3 regions of the Solibacillus sp. FSL K6-4121 genome follow, and region 3 is predicted to be linked to each of the others. Evidence: riboswitches for the same ligand, from Rfam matches in the RefSeq annotation. Region 3 holds a riboswitch; each other region holds the start of a gene.
The links. Region 3 has a riboswitch for preQ1 ahead of MHH95_RS06780 (QueT transporter family protein). Riboswitches for the same ligand answer to the same signal wherever they lie in the genome.
Positions count from the first base shown of each region.

Region 1: another riboswitch for preQ1. It lies ahead of queF (preQ(1) synthase); the one in region 3 lies ahead of MHH95_RS06780 (QueT transporter family protein).
Region 2: another riboswitch for preQ1. It lies ahead of queD (6-carboxytetrahydropterin synthase QueD); the one in region 3 lies ahead of MHH95_RS06780 (QueT transporter family protein).

Region 1 covers NZ_JBBOCS010000001.1:1,053,355-1,058,265, reverse strand. Annotated here, with positions in the region: gene MHH95_RS05370 (DUF4179 domain-containing protein) at 1-145, shown strand, start outside; gene MHH95_RS05365 (general stress protein) at 406-852, shown strand; gene MHH95_RS05360 (general stress protein) at 895-1,344, shown strand; gene MHH95_RS05355 (VUT family protein) at 1,672-2,235, opposite strand; gene queC (7-cyano-7-deazaguanine synthase QueC) at 2,235-2,903, opposite strand; gene queF (preQ(1) synthase) at 3,016-3,516, opposite strand; PreQ1 riboswitch class I at 3,639-3,685, opposite strand; gene MHH95_RS05340 (DUF2294 domain-containing protein) at 3,772-4,116, opposite strand; gene MHH95_RS05335 (trimeric intracellular cation channel family protein) at 4,385-4,911, shown strand, end outside.
Region 2 covers NZ_JBBOCS010000001.1:799,362-804,272, forward strand. Annotated here, with positions in the region: gene MHH95_RS04120 (glycosyltransferase) at 1-118, opposite strand, end outside; gene MHH95_RS04125 (organic hydroperoxide resistance protein) at 607-1,029, opposite strand; gene MHH95_RS04130 (hypothetical protein) at 1,220-1,792, shown strand; gene queE (7-carboxy-7-deazaguanine synthase QueE) at 1,829-2,557, opposite strand; gene queD (6-carboxytetrahydropterin synthase QueD) at 2,550-3,023, opposite strand; PreQ1 riboswitch class I at 3,149-3,195, opposite strand; gene MHH95_RS04145 (M2 family metallopeptidase) at 3,401-4,911, shown strand, end outside.
Region 3 covers NZ_JBBOCS010000001.1:1,326,772-1,331,682, forward strand. Annotated here, with positions in the region: gene trpD (anthranilate phosphoribosyltransferase) at 1-316, opposite strand, end outside; gene MHH95_RS06775 (metal ABC transporter ATP-binding protein) at 323-1,306, opposite strand; T-box leader at 1,367-1,574, opposite strand; gene MHH95_RS06780 (QueT transporter family protein) at 1,746-2,231, opposite strand; PreQ1 riboswitch class I at 2,238-2,282, opposite strand; gene MHH95_RS06785 (ABC transporter substrate-binding protein) at 2,575-3,591, shown strand; gene MHH95_RS06790 (ABC transporter permease) at 3,788-4,828, shown strand; gene MHH95_RS06795 (ABC transporter ATP-binding protein) at 4,821-4,911, shown strand, end outside.

The DNA of each region.
Region 1 (4,911 bases), 270 kb from region 3:
AAAAACTTTGACATTTAACCCATACTTCGAGTTACTGGCAGCAGATAAAGTACTTGAAAACGGTGTGCTATACCGTGATCACAGCAGTAATGCTCCTAAGAAAACCGTAGAACTTGAGGAAATCACCATTAACATTAAACGGTAAAATTGTGCAGTTCAACCAAACTTTTTTCTCCCTAATCAACTAGTAAATTAGGGAGGTTTTTTATATTGAACTAATGGAAATTAATTCATCTCCCTTCCATTTGAAATCCTTTAAATTAGCTGGTTAATCCCCCTCCCATCACTAATTTTTTCTAAGCGCTAACGACATGAAATTCTATCAAAACGTATTCCATGATGTTTATTAATTTTCCACAGGGGTATTTTTACACTGTGCAAGAAACTATTGAGAGGATGATAAAAATGGCAAAACATATTGTAGGTTATTATGATACTGAAGAAGAGGCAATCATGAAAATTGAAGATTTAAAACGTCAAGGCTATCGTTCAGAAGATATTTCAGTTGTAAGTAAAAATAGCTCAGATGTAGATACAATTTCAGATGAAACGGGTGCTGTTGCAGAAGGAGCTGCTACAGGAGCAGCTGCCGGCGGAGTAGTAGGCGGTGTTGGCGGCGTACTTGCCGGACTAGGTGCATTAGCAATACCAGGAATTGGACCAATCGTGGCAGCAGGTCCGATTGTAGCCGGTTTAACAGGAGCAGCTGCTGGTGCAGGTGTCGGTGGTTTAGCTGGAGCTCTTATTGGTATGGGGATTCCAGAAGATGAAGCAAACCGTTATAGCGGTTATGTAGAATCCGGCAAAATTTTAGTTATTGTAGACGAAGATTTACGAGGCCCAATTTTATAATTAATTATTATTGAATATATACAGCCGAGGGGGATGAAAGACATGGCAAAGCATACTGTTGGATATTATGATACAGAACAAGAGGCAATCGCCGCAATCGAGGATTTGAAACGACAAGGTTACCGCTCGGAGGATATTTCAATTATTAGTAAAAGCAAAACTGATATAGATCATGTTTCCACTGAAACAGGTGCTGATGTTGCAGGCGGTGCCGCTGCAGGTCTAGCTGCTGGCGGCGCTTTAGGTGGCATTGGTGGTATCCTTTTAGGACTTGGAGCTCTGGCTATTCCAGGAGTAGGTCCTATTGTAGCTGCTGGACCAATCGCTACAGGGCTGACAGGATTAGCTGCTGGCGGTAGTATTGGCGGATTGGCAGGTGCCTTTGTAGGAATGGGTATTTCCGCAGAGGAAGCAGAACGTTATGACGAGGAATTTAAAGCTGGTAAGATTTTAGTCATTGTGGACGAGGATACAAAAGGTCCACTAGTATAAAAGAAGCTTATAGGAAGAAGGCTGTGTTGGAAGTCAAATTGACTTTTAATGCAGCCTTGTTTTCTGTATTCATATTGAATTAAGGGAATAAATTTCCCTTATTATCATTTAAATCCTAAAAACTGCAAAAATAAAGGAAGAAATTCCGCTTATTGCGCTCCAAAACACGAAAAAAGTTAATTTTTCTCTGAATAACGGAAAAAACTACCCTTATTTCTTCTTAAAACTAAGGTCAGCATGCAAATAATGGTAAATTCTCCGCTTATTTTTTAGTGAAACCCGTAAAAAGCCACCCACTATTCATTGGGAATGGCATTTGTTAAAATCTTAACCTTTACTTACTGTTGTTATAGCTGCTTTCGCTAGACGTCGATCGTTATAAGCAAGCCCTTGACTTAAAATCATAGCGCCTACCATTTGCATTACTGTTTTTACAATTATTTGCCCCACAATTGCTGCTGGAACGGCTGCCCAAGGTATAAAACCTGCTCCTAAAGGACTTAGCCCAACAACAACGAACACGATGGAATCCAAAAATCCTCCAACAATTCCACTATAGAACACACGCCACGCCATCGGTAATTTTAAACGTGTGTAAATTTCTGTATCGGCCGTTTCAGCAACTAAAAAAGATAGTGCAGATGCAGCTACAATAATTAACGTATCTCCTAATGAGAACGATACAGTTGCAGATAAAACTAAAGCCAGTAAGATGAACCCATATGTTTTTTTACGACCAAATTTATTTTGCACTAAATCCCGGAAAATAAATGTCGCACCAATTAAAAATGAACCCATCGGTATAATAAACATTCCCAATTCAAGCGGTGCAAAACGTGCTGTTACAACGTTAGCGGTCACAATAGATACTAAATAAAATAAAATTCTAATCATACTACTTCTCCTGTTTCCTTCGAGTGTAAATACGTTTCCATCCCTTGTAATCGCAGCTTACATGCTGGGCAATCCCCGCATCCATCCGCAATAATGCCGTTATAACATGTCAGTGTTTTCTCTCTTACATACTCAAATGCGCCAAGCTCATCGGCTAATGCCCATGTTTCAGCTTTATCAATCCACATAAGCGGTGTATGAATTACAAAGGAGCTATCCATTGATAAATTCAGTGTCACATTCAACGATTTTATAAAGATATCGCGACAGTCCGGATAACCGCTGAAATCCGTTTCGCATACACCTGTGACAATATGCTTCGCGCCAATTTGGCTTGCCAACACACCGGCAAATGATAAAAACAATAGGTTGCGCCCCGGTACAAAGGTTGATGGCAATCCGCCCTCTTCCCCTTCTTCCACTGGAATATCATCACGTGTTAAGGCATTTGGTGCGAGCTGATTCAGTAACTCCATATTTAAAATATGGTGTCGTACATTTTGTTCTTCGGCAATCTTTTTAGCGCATTCAATTTCCAATGCATGCCGTTGTCCGTAATCAAAGGTTACTACTTCCACTGCTTTGAAATTTTTCAATGCCCAAAACAGACATGTTGTACTATCCTGTCCGCCGCTAAATACGACGAGTGCTTTTCCATCCTTCATCTTTTTGCTCCTTTTAAACGAAAAAACAGCACTAAGATTATGTGCTGTTTAATCTTAGTTTTTTATAGAGGGTCGCTAATAACCTCTTTCACCTGCAAGGTCTATTTAATTTTTAACGGTTGTCGATTTTTTCTGGATATAAATCATGGTTCATTAAACGGTAGTTGGCAATTTCCTCATATTTCGTGCCCGGACGCCCGTAATTGCACCAAGGATCAATCGAAATGCCTCCACGCGGCGTAAATTTACCCCACACTTCTATATAGCGCGGGTCTAACAGCTTGATTAAATCGTTCATAATAATATTCACGCAGTCTTCATGGAAATCGCCATGATTACGGAAACTAAATAAATATAATTTTAATGATTTACTCTCCACGATTTTTTGATCCGGGATATACGAAATATACATCGTCGCAAAGTCCGGCTGCTGTGTAATTGGGCAAAGACTTGTAAACTCCGGACAATTGAATTTCACAAAATAATCGCGGCCAACATGCATATTATCAACAGACTCCAACACTTCTGGTGCATACTCAAAAGCATATTTTACATTTTGATTTCCTAATAACGTTAAATCCTCTAAACCATCTTTTTCGTGTCTACTAGACATGAAAAGCCCCTCCTTCATTCATACCAAAGTATCCAAAGGAGGGGTAAGCGTATCATCAATAAAAAACTACCGGATGCAATAAAAAAAAGCCACGTCCGATATGGACATGGCATAATATGCATGTATCCATAGTTTTTTATAGAGGGTATCAGCTATGAACCTCTCCTGAACAACTCAGGTATTTTAATCTTCCCTCATTCTATTAGAAATAAAGTCCATTGTAAAGAAATAATTGAAAATATGGTATCTACTCCCCTACACAATTGGCTTTTCAAATATAAAAACCGATACAGCCATATCCTCTTCCACCTTAATATCCGAAAATAAATGAAGCAGTTTTGAATCGACGAGCTCCTCCAATCCTTCGGGAACCTGTTGCTTATAAATTTCCTGAATCATTTGGGTTCTCGCATTGTGAATAACCTTTTTTCCTTCTTCTGATTGAATAATAAATTTTTCAGTAGGTGTCAAAATGCCGTACATCGTCGTGACAGCCATATTCTCCACGAAATGCGTATAAATTCTATCCGGTCCTTTTCCATATAGCTCTTTACGTACTTTTCGTACGATTTCATTAAAAACGGTTTCCTTCTTCCCCATTTGTACAACCCCCTAGTTTATTCAAACTATACAATATAACTTTTAAAAAAATAAACCCTTCTCTCTCTATCTTGTTCTTTTAAAACAAAATAGTATAATAAAAGAAATAAATGGAATTCCAATAATTGTTTTGTTGGAACGCTATTTGCATTTTATAAAATGGATTGATTCGTTAGTAGGTATTGCTAATTTATTACTCCACTACAAGGTCTTTTTAAAAGACGTCTTGTGGTGGAGTTTTTTGTATTTTAAAGGAGGTTATATAAAGATGTCATGGATTGTTCTTCATTTTATCGGGATTATTTCATACGCAGCAACAGGGGCTTTTGTCGCGCTTGAAGCGAGATTTTCATTTATAGGTGTATTTGCTTTAGGTTTTATTACAGCGTTTGGAGGAGGGCTGATTCGAAATGTAATTATAGGGATTCCTGCTACTGAACTGTGGGAGCAATCCACTATTTTAACAGTGTTCATAACATTAATTATCATCGTATTAATTCCACTAAAATGGATTGATCATTGGAGAAGGTGGGGAATGCTTTTCGATTCAATTGGGCTTGCTTCCTTTGCACTTCAAGGTGCCATGCTGGCGAGTGAAGTTTATTCCAATGATTTAGGTGTGATGATTTTGGCCGCCCTATTTACAGGTGTCGGCGGTGGAGTCATGCGGGATGTGATCGCTGGTCGAAAACCACTTGCATTGAAGGAAGAAATTCACGCGATATTAACGATTCTATGTGCCCTCTCTATTTGGCTAGGCTGGAGCTCACCTCTAGCACTTACACTCATCGTTGT
Region 2 (4,911 bases), 530 kb from region 3:
GTTCATCAAGCTGCAATGCTAAATGTTTCACATAATTATTCTGTCCGCCTGCCTGTTTACTTCCAAGCGGAATTAAAGGATCGCCATGATCAGAAATAAATAGTATTTTTTGCTTCAAATGAATCGCATCCTTTCGTTCTTAAGCAGCAAATCTGAGCTGTAATACTTTACTGCCGTCTTGCTGTTATTCAATGAAATGACGGTTACTTCCATAAGAATACTGTTTTTAGCTAGGCTGATTTTCAATTCTTTAAGCTTCGCTTGATTCCTACTTTTGTACAAAAGTATCCTAACTCTATCTAGCAAGTACTCTAATAGAATATGGTTTTATGTTTAATCAACTTTTCCACACCTAAAAAAGCGCCCCTCTATTTATTAGGAACATTTGTCAGAAATTTAGAGTCGCTTATTCTATTCCCTAAATCACTTATCATTAAACTAAATATTCACATAAAAGTACTAAAAGCGTATTTATTATCTTAAAATCCTTTTAAGTAATAGGTTAAGAAGAACAATTATTTAAAGAATATTTTTTAAGAAGTGTAAAAGAATTTTAGAATTAAAAAAAGCTATTCTGAGCATTGCACCTACAGAATAGCTAGCTATTTAAATAACTTCCAGCGTTACCTCGATATTCTTTCTAGTGGCTTTTGAATAAGGACATACTTCATGTGCTTTATACACAAGCTCTTCTAATTTTTCACGCTCAATACCTGTCCCTTTAACTTGTAAAACAACGCCAAGTTTAAAACCTTGATCCTGTTCGTCCTTTAACAGACTAACATTAGCTGTCACTTCAGAGGTAAACTTGATACGGGCTTTACTTGCTGTTGATTGGAGAGCACTATCAAAACAAGCGGCATACCCAGCTGCAAATAATTGTTCCGGATTTGTTGCATTTTCAATCTTCTTTGCGCGTGGCGTACCTGGCATTGCTGTATCGAAATGGATTACTCCATCTTCAGATTGTACTTTCCCTTCCCTACCCCCAGATGCTGTTGCAGTAGAAGTAAATAATTTTTCAGTCATTACACTTCAACACCTCTCCATTTTGATTACAACGTATCTCTACCCTCTTTTTCTTTTTTTATGCATTTATTATTTCTTTTATTTATGGATTGTTGAATCAGGAGTGATGAAAGAGAGCGCTTGCTTATGTTTTGGATAATTAGTGAGGGGTAACAACATATAAGTATTTATGGGGAGGGTATAGAATATTATGTTCGGAATATCTGACCTTATCTCACTTATCATTTCTGCATTTATTATATTGCCTGTTGTTGTATTTCTTCGGGAAATGGGCTATATAATTGTAAGTTGGCTTTTTGGTGTAAAAGAACCAAGATTAACAATCGGATCTGGACCAAGATTTATGAAACTTGGGATGTTTGATATTCGTAAAAACTATCATATTTATAGTTGGTTTTCGTATGATGAGTTGAAATATGAAAGCAAGTTTTCCTATATTTGTATTTATTCAGGCCCTATTCTAATTAATCTCTTCTTAGGTCTTACAATCAACTTTTTAATTGCCAATGGCTGGGCAGAAGAATACAAAACATTTTGGGATCGTTTTGTTTTTTATGCCTTTTATTATGTACTGTTTGATATAGTCCCAATGGTTACGTTTAACGGCAAGCCTAATAACGGTATGATTATTTATCAAATGATTAGGTATGGGAAACGTATCGATTCGAGTAACGAACCCTTTCTTCCAGCAACTTCAGATGTAGAGAAAGAATATCAAGAGTATATGAAGAAATATGAGGAAAGTAAAAAACAAGAAAAATAGCAAAAGAAGAGCCGGTATGACCGAGCTCTTCTCTTGCTAAACACCTCTTTTATTTCCCCAGATAAGGGTATGCAGCTGGGGTAATACCTTCACATTTTTTAATTCTGTATCCATCATTACTTTATCGATTAACTGTTCGTATTTTTCCAATAAATGCTCAACCAATCCTGATGTATTATTAGATGTAATATCATCATTTCCAACTTGAAGATAAAAAGGAGTATTCGGAAATTGAAGGTGTACTTGTTTAGCATAGGCATAATCTTCTTCATTAAAGACCACAATTTTAAGAGAGATACTCTGATTGCTGTTTTTATCTCTAAGCTTTTCCAAAATATAAGAAAGCATAGAAAAGTCGGTCACCATGTTGGAACTAGGGGGCTTAGGTGAAATTGTTAATTCATCTACTTCATACAACCAATCTTGCCACTTACTTCCCTGTGTCTCAACGCCAATCTTTATGTTATTCTCTTTTAAAACTTTAACAAGCGATTCCAAATTACGCAGAAGTGCAGGATTTCCTCCTGAAATTGTGACAAATGAAAAGCCGTTTCCCCCAAGGTGTTTTAACTCTGACCAAATCTCTTCTGCTGTCATTTGAACAATAAGGTGTTTGCCACTGCCGTCCCATGTAAAAGATGAGTCACACCAAGAACAAGAATAATCACAGCCAGCTGTGCGTACAAACATAGTCTTCTGACCAACCACCATTCCTTCTCCTTGTATCGTCGGACCAAAAATCTCTAAAACCGGGACTTTACTCAATTTCCATCCACTCCCTTCTTGCTTCAGCATAGCTTGTTGGAGTTTCATATAGCTTAATAAATTCTACTCGTGCCCCTTGAAATCGATGTTCATCAAGCAAGGCTTCATTCAACTTTTCAAAAATCCAGACGACAATATTTTCTGCAGTCGTATTCATCGGTGGCAAAGTCTCATTTAAATAGTGATGATCTAAATAAATCTCTATTTTTTGTTTCCAAATCTCCTTGATGTCACCAAAATCAATTACAATTCCTCGTTCATCGGTATAACCACTCAATCCTAAGACTGCACGATACGTATGACCGTGTAAGTTTTTACATTTGCCCTCATAGTTGTGTAAATGATGAGCTGCATCAAACGTAAATTCTTTGCTAATGAGAACACGTTTTGAATGATATTTTAATTGATTACTCTGGATATCTTCATCAATTTTTTGTAGCTTTTCAACAATTCTAAAATTAGTCATGTATTAAAAACTCCTCCCTGAAAATCTTCCCGACACATTTCAAGAGAGGCACTATGATTCATTCTATTAAAACATATGTAAAAACAGAAAAAGCCACGTCCTTTATGGACATGGCAAGTTGTCATGTTTCCATAGTTTTTTATAGAGGGTATAAGCTATGAACCTCTCCCGTTCAATTCCGGGCATTCTTTTATAAGGACATTCTATATAAAGTATTAGGAAATTTCAAATTTATTATTCCATAAAAAACATTAAATTGTATTTTCAAACAATACTTTCCAATAATTTATTCAATTTTTAAAGGTGTTAGCATATCTTTACCGAATTATTAATATTGTAAAAATTGCAGGATACTTTATTGAGGAAGGTAGCGATTTATGGAGACATTACAAACTTTTCTAAATGATTTCAATAATCAAATGCAAGTATTGCACAATGCTGCGACTGAAGCAGCATGGATGGCTCAAACAACCGGAGACCCTATGTGGGCAGATAAATTGAGTGAAGCTGACACACAATACAATCTTTTATTCTCTTCAAAAGATACCTATGAGAAAACAAAGCAATTTTTAGCAATGGAAAATATTACGGAGACTGAAAAACGTCAGCTTCAACTTTTATTATATGGAATGGAAGCCAACCAACTTCCCGAAGAAGTAATTGCTGATATATCAAAAAGAAGTTCTGAATTAAATTTATTATTTAACACTTACTCCCCTGAGGTGGATGGGAAAACGTATTCTGCGAACGAAATTCGGGAAATATTAATGTATAGCGATGACCAGGAATTACGCAAAAAAGTATGGTTTGCTAGTAAAGAAGTTGGAAAAGTTGTGGAAAAAGGGTTGCTTGAGCTCGTAAAAAAACGCAATGAAGCTGCGCAAATGCTCGGTTATGAGAATCATCATCACATGAGCTTTGCTCTTCAAGAACTTGACCGCGATGAGGTATTTGCTATTTTTAACGACCTCATTCTTCAATCAGATGAAGCTTACCGCTCGATGAAAAGAGAGCTTGATGAACAATTGTCAGTTAAATTTGGTATTACGCCAGAGGATATACGGCCATGGCATTATATTGACCCCTTTTTCCAAGAAGCACCTCCATCTGAGTTAACAAACACAGACTCTTTCTATAATGGGAAAGATATTTTAGAACTTACTACCGATACGTTCAAATCAATGGGTATCGAAATTAACGACTTATATGCAAAAAGCGATTTATTCCCTGGTGATAATAAAAATCCAACTGCTTTTTGTATAGATATGAACCGTGAAGGCGACATTCGTGTCCTTTGTAGCATAGTGGCGGATACGTATTGGATGGAAACAAACCTTCATGAATTCGGCCATGCAGCTTATTATAAGTATATAGACTCTAACCTCCCATTCCTATTACGCTCTGAAAGTCATATTTTAACAACAGAGTCGATTGCGATGCTATTCGGGAAAATGGGAAAAGATCCCCGCTGGTTAAAACGATTCCTACAAGTAGATGAAGAAACTGTAAATGCGCTCTCTCCTGAACTAGAAAAGTTTCTGCAGTTACAAATGCTAATCGCCGTAAGATGGATTGTGACCTTTGTTCTTTTTGAAAGAGAACTATATGAAAATCCTGATCAGAATTTAAACGCTTTATGGTGGAAAATTGTCCATAAAATTCAGCTTGTCACACCCCCGGATTCAACAGATAATCCAGATTGGGCAGCAAAGATTCACTTTTCACTTGCACCAGTTTATTACCACAACTATCTTCTAGGGGAATTAATGGCTGCACAGCTACTTCGTCATATCGAAACAGAGGTATCTCCGGAATTTTTCACAAAAGAAACGGGGGAAGTTCTTATCAATCAATTTTTTAAACCAGCCGCACTCTATAACTGGAATGA
Region 3 (4,911 bases):
GAATGCCCCCGCCAGCTAACACGAAAGCGGCGGTCGTACTAATATTGAAGCTTTGGAGGCCGTCGCCACCTGTACCGCAATTATCGATATAAATACCTTCTGGTGCATCAACTGAGACGGCATGTGATTTCATGACAGAAGCGAGTCCGGCAACTTCATGTGCTGTTTCGCCTTTAATACTCATCGCTGTTAAAAAGGCAGCTATCTGTTCTTTCGGTGTCTGCTCATTAAAAATGAGTTGTGCAGCCTGCTGCATCTCTTTAAAAACTAAATGTTCTTTTCGGCCGATTTGTTCAATATATGGAGTTAAAGACATACATACTCATCCTTTCAATAGTGAGTGGAATGGGGCATCCTCACTCGTTTCTGTGTGAAGATGTGCAACATTTCCCTGAATCGTTATCGTATTATCGGGTGTCGTGAAATCGACTTGCCCGTTAAAGCCAATATAGCCGATTAATCCTTGTGCCGGCACAAGCTCCTTTACAACATCAATCGCATGCAACGTTGGGTTCAGTGATCCTTGTGTTGTTGTGGACAATTTGTGCACTGAATTTTCCACACTAAATGGTTCAATCGGCAATGCTTTGTTTGTAACTGAAATAGATCCGTCCCGCACTTGCATAAAGTTTGCCTGTGATGTACCTAGTACAGTGCAATCATCAAATTCGACATAATACATATATGGTGCAGCATAATCAATCCGCATTTTTCGATAAAGCGAAAGGGCATCCCCAGTAAATTGTGCGGCATAATGACCGCTTCGTTCTTTTTCGACATGGTTTAGGGTATACGATGTTTCTTCTGGTGATGTGCTTGTAAACAACTGCTCAATCAGTACATCAATATTTGGCTCCTCCTGCTCGGCTTCAATATTCGTATGGAAAACAGCAATCTCGTCTGTTAAATGATCGAAAATAACGAGTGTATCGTAAACATGAAACTGCAGTTCAGGCAATGGTTTTTGCAATGCATGAATATAGCCGATCCCCCCGCCCGTAAAAGGATATTCGGTATGTGATGATATGCGCGGCATTACTTGTTTAATCAATTGAATAAGCTCACCGTCATATGTGTACTCTCGATTGGATAGATGCGATTTATCAATAAGCTGCTGTCCGTTGCCGCTATAGGTTTTTCTTGGATTGACCCCGATGAAGGAATAGCGTCCATTACCCTCATATTTGGATGAGCTTTCTAAAAGAAACTTTCGTTCGCCCTTTAAACGTTGGAAAATGGAGATTGGTGTCAGTAGATCACCGTTCACTTTTTTCATTGATGTACGAAAACGTTGTTGAATTGCCATTCGACACACTCCTTTTAATTTTGGGAATAAAAAAAGTCCCCAGCAAAAGAATAAACTTTTGCTGAGGACGATCTGCACCGCGTTGCCACCTCGATTGAAGCTATAAAATAGCCTCCACTTAAACCTGATAACGGCAGGGTACCGTCCGCCGACTAATGCCGGCAGCTTTCATAAGGCCCATTCACATTTACCTTTTGACGTATTTTCACCAACCATACGCTCTCTGCACAAAATGGAAAATGCTACTCTTCTTATTCAACAATTTACTCAACTAAACTCTTCTCAACTGAAACGGTGGTCGCGCTCCCGCAACCTGCTACCGTAATGTAATATTTTGAATATGCTTATTCTAACATTGAAAATGAAAATGTCAAACAATTCTAAAAAAACTTCAACAAAAAACCCACCGGCTAATGACCCGTGGGTGAAACGATATATGTTAGATCAATTTTTTGAAATCAAGTCGTTTATTTAAAGTGTACATAATAGGTGCACCAACCGCTAAAACTACAAACTCCCCAAATGCTACAAATAACCATGTCTCCCAAAACGGAAAGTCCAACACTAGGTTAAGCTGTGCCGCAATGATAAACATTGTAAACGTAAAGAGTATCGTATTAATAACTAAACGTGCCCAAATGTTTTTTACAAACTTACAGACGAAAATAAAAACCCCAAGTGTAAGAATAGTATGTCCTACGCCAAAAATTAGGTCAATTGGACCAACAGATGACATAAGGAAATTTGAAAAAAATACACCCAATACAACACCTAGCATAAAACGAGGGTTGAAGGCGATTAGATGATTAAATATTTCGGCAATACGGAACTGTACTTGTCCAAAACTAATCGGGGCAACTAGCATAGTAATTGCAATATATAATGCTGCAATAATTGCACTCGTTGCAAGAAACTTTACTTTCATATTAAATTCCTCCTAGTTTTTTAACGTGGGATGGTTACGAACCACGCAAAGCAACTGCAATCATAGCAATATTGAAAAAGAAAGTAAAGAATTATAGAACTAATTTCCCTTCAAAGTTCAATAAATTGACAAATGATAAAATTTTGAATAATACAATTATAATTCAGTGGTTTAAAGCGCGAAATTAACATGAATGAATATGAGGAGATTTAATTTGAATTCTGAACATTCTAAATCTTATTGACTATCTGAAAATGAAGAGGTAATATAATTTTAATTCACACTTCATCCAAATGAAGTTCGTCGCTTTAAAGTGACAGAGAATAATAGGGGGATAAATTATATGACACGTAAATTAACGAAGCTTTCCTTTTTAGTATTTGGGCTTCTTTTACTTTTAGCAGCATGCGGTGGAGAAGAGCAAGATACTGCTACTAATGCTACAGCTAGTGACGGAGGAACAGAGTCTGCACAAACTGATGAAGCAAAAACATTTAAAATCGGAACAACTCAAATCGTAGAGCACCCATCATTAGATGCTGCAAAAGAAGGATTCAAAAAGGCGATTGAAGATGCAGGAATTAAAGCGGAATATGTGGATAACTCAGCTAATGGAGATAACAGTACAAACATGACAATTGCACAACAATTAGTAAGCGATAATGTAGACCTGATTTTTGCAAACTCAACACCATCTGCACAAGCGGCAAAAGGTGCAACTGCTGATATTCCAATTATCTTCACATCGGTAACCGATGCGGTAGGTGCGGAATTAATCGAATCAATGGCAACTCCAGGGGCAAACGTTACTGGAACAATTGATTTACATCCGGAAACAATGCCAAAAACAATGGCGTTTTTAAAAGAACTCGGTGTAAAAAATGTCGGGATGGTTTATAACGCTGGAGAGCAAAATTCAGTAGCCCAAATTTCAACTGCTAAAGAATTAGCAGCAAAAGAAGGTATTACAATTGTAGAAGCATCTGCTTCAACATCAGCGGAAGTAAAACAAGCAACTGAATCATTATTAGGTAAAGTAGAAGCGTATTACATCATTACAGATAACACAGTTGTAAATGCATTAGAATCAGTTATCGATGTAGCAAATGCAAACAAATTACCATTAATCGTTGGTGAATTGGACTCTGTAGCACGTGGCGGGTTAGCAGCATACGGTTTTAATTACTACGATATCGGTTATGAAGCAGGGCAAATGGCAGCTCAAATTTTATTGGAAGGGAAATCTCCTTCTGAAATTCCGGCAGCATACCCAGCAAACTTAAAATTAGTCATCAATAAAGCGGCTGCAGAAAATTTAGGCTTAGAAGTTAAACCTGAGTGGGAAGCAGAAGTACAATAATTTGAATGCTGGTAAATAGCCAGGAGTAAATATTCGCGCTTGTGCCCTCAAAGAAGGTCTGCCTAAAGTCATCGTAATGAAATCCAAGGCTAATATTCTAGAGGGTCCTAGCGCGAATTAACGTTTAACTACTTTTTAATGGATACTCATAAGCTCGCAAGGTGCAGTGGATAAAAATTATAGGAGATGATTCGAGATGTTTACAGCTTTGTTTGGGTCGGTAGAGCAAGGAATCATCTATGCAATTATGGCACTGGGTGTTTATTTAACATTCCGGGTGCTGGATTTTCCGGATTTAACGGTTGATGGAAGCTTTGTAACGGGTGCAGGTACGGCCGCAATGATGATTGTACTTGGCTATAATCCGATACTCGCAACATTGGTCGCAACAGTTGCTGGATTTATTGCTGGATGTATGACAGGAATTTTACACACTAAAGGGAAAATCAATCCGCTGCTTGCAGGGATTTTAATGATGATCGCGCTTTATTCTATTAATCTTCGCATTATGGGATTAAGCTCCGATACGGGTGTAACAAGACCAAATATTCCACTCTTAAATTCAGAAACAATTTTTACAGTATTTAATAATTTTTGGGCAAGTTTAGGCATTGATTCAGTCATCTCAAATGCTTTAAAGTCAATGGGTATGACAACGGTGCCAACAACTTGGGGTATTTTAGCCGTTATGCTTGTTGTGACGATTATTATTAAGCTTATCGTTGACTGGTTCTTAAAAACGGAAGTCGGTTTGGCGATTCGTGCAACAGGGGACAACAAACGGATGATTCGCAGTTTTTCGGCAAATACTGATTCATTAGTTATTTTAGGGTTAGGTATTTCAAACGGTATGGTTGCACTGTCCGGGGCATTAATTGCGCAATATACAAAATTTGCGGATGTTGGATTAGGTATCGGGATGATTGTTGTCGGTTTGGCCTCTGTTATTATAGGGGAAGCTATTTTTGGTGCTAAATCGATTGTACGCGTAACCTTCGCTGTTATTGCCGGGGCAATAATTTACCGTATGATTTACGCTTTAGCGTTGCGTGTAAAATGGCTGGATTCAGGTGATATGAAATTAATAACAGCATTTATCGTTATTTTGGCATTAGTAATTCCGCAAATCGTTAATAAGTATAAAGAAAAGAAACGTAAGGCAAAACGTTTGGAAGAACGAATGGCACTACAAAAGGCAAAATTAAAAGTTGAGCAGGGAGGGAATGGCCTTGCTTAAATTGGATAGTATCAATAAAGTGTTTAACGAAGGAACACCCGATGAGAAAATGGCATTGGATAATATTAATTTGCACTTAGCAC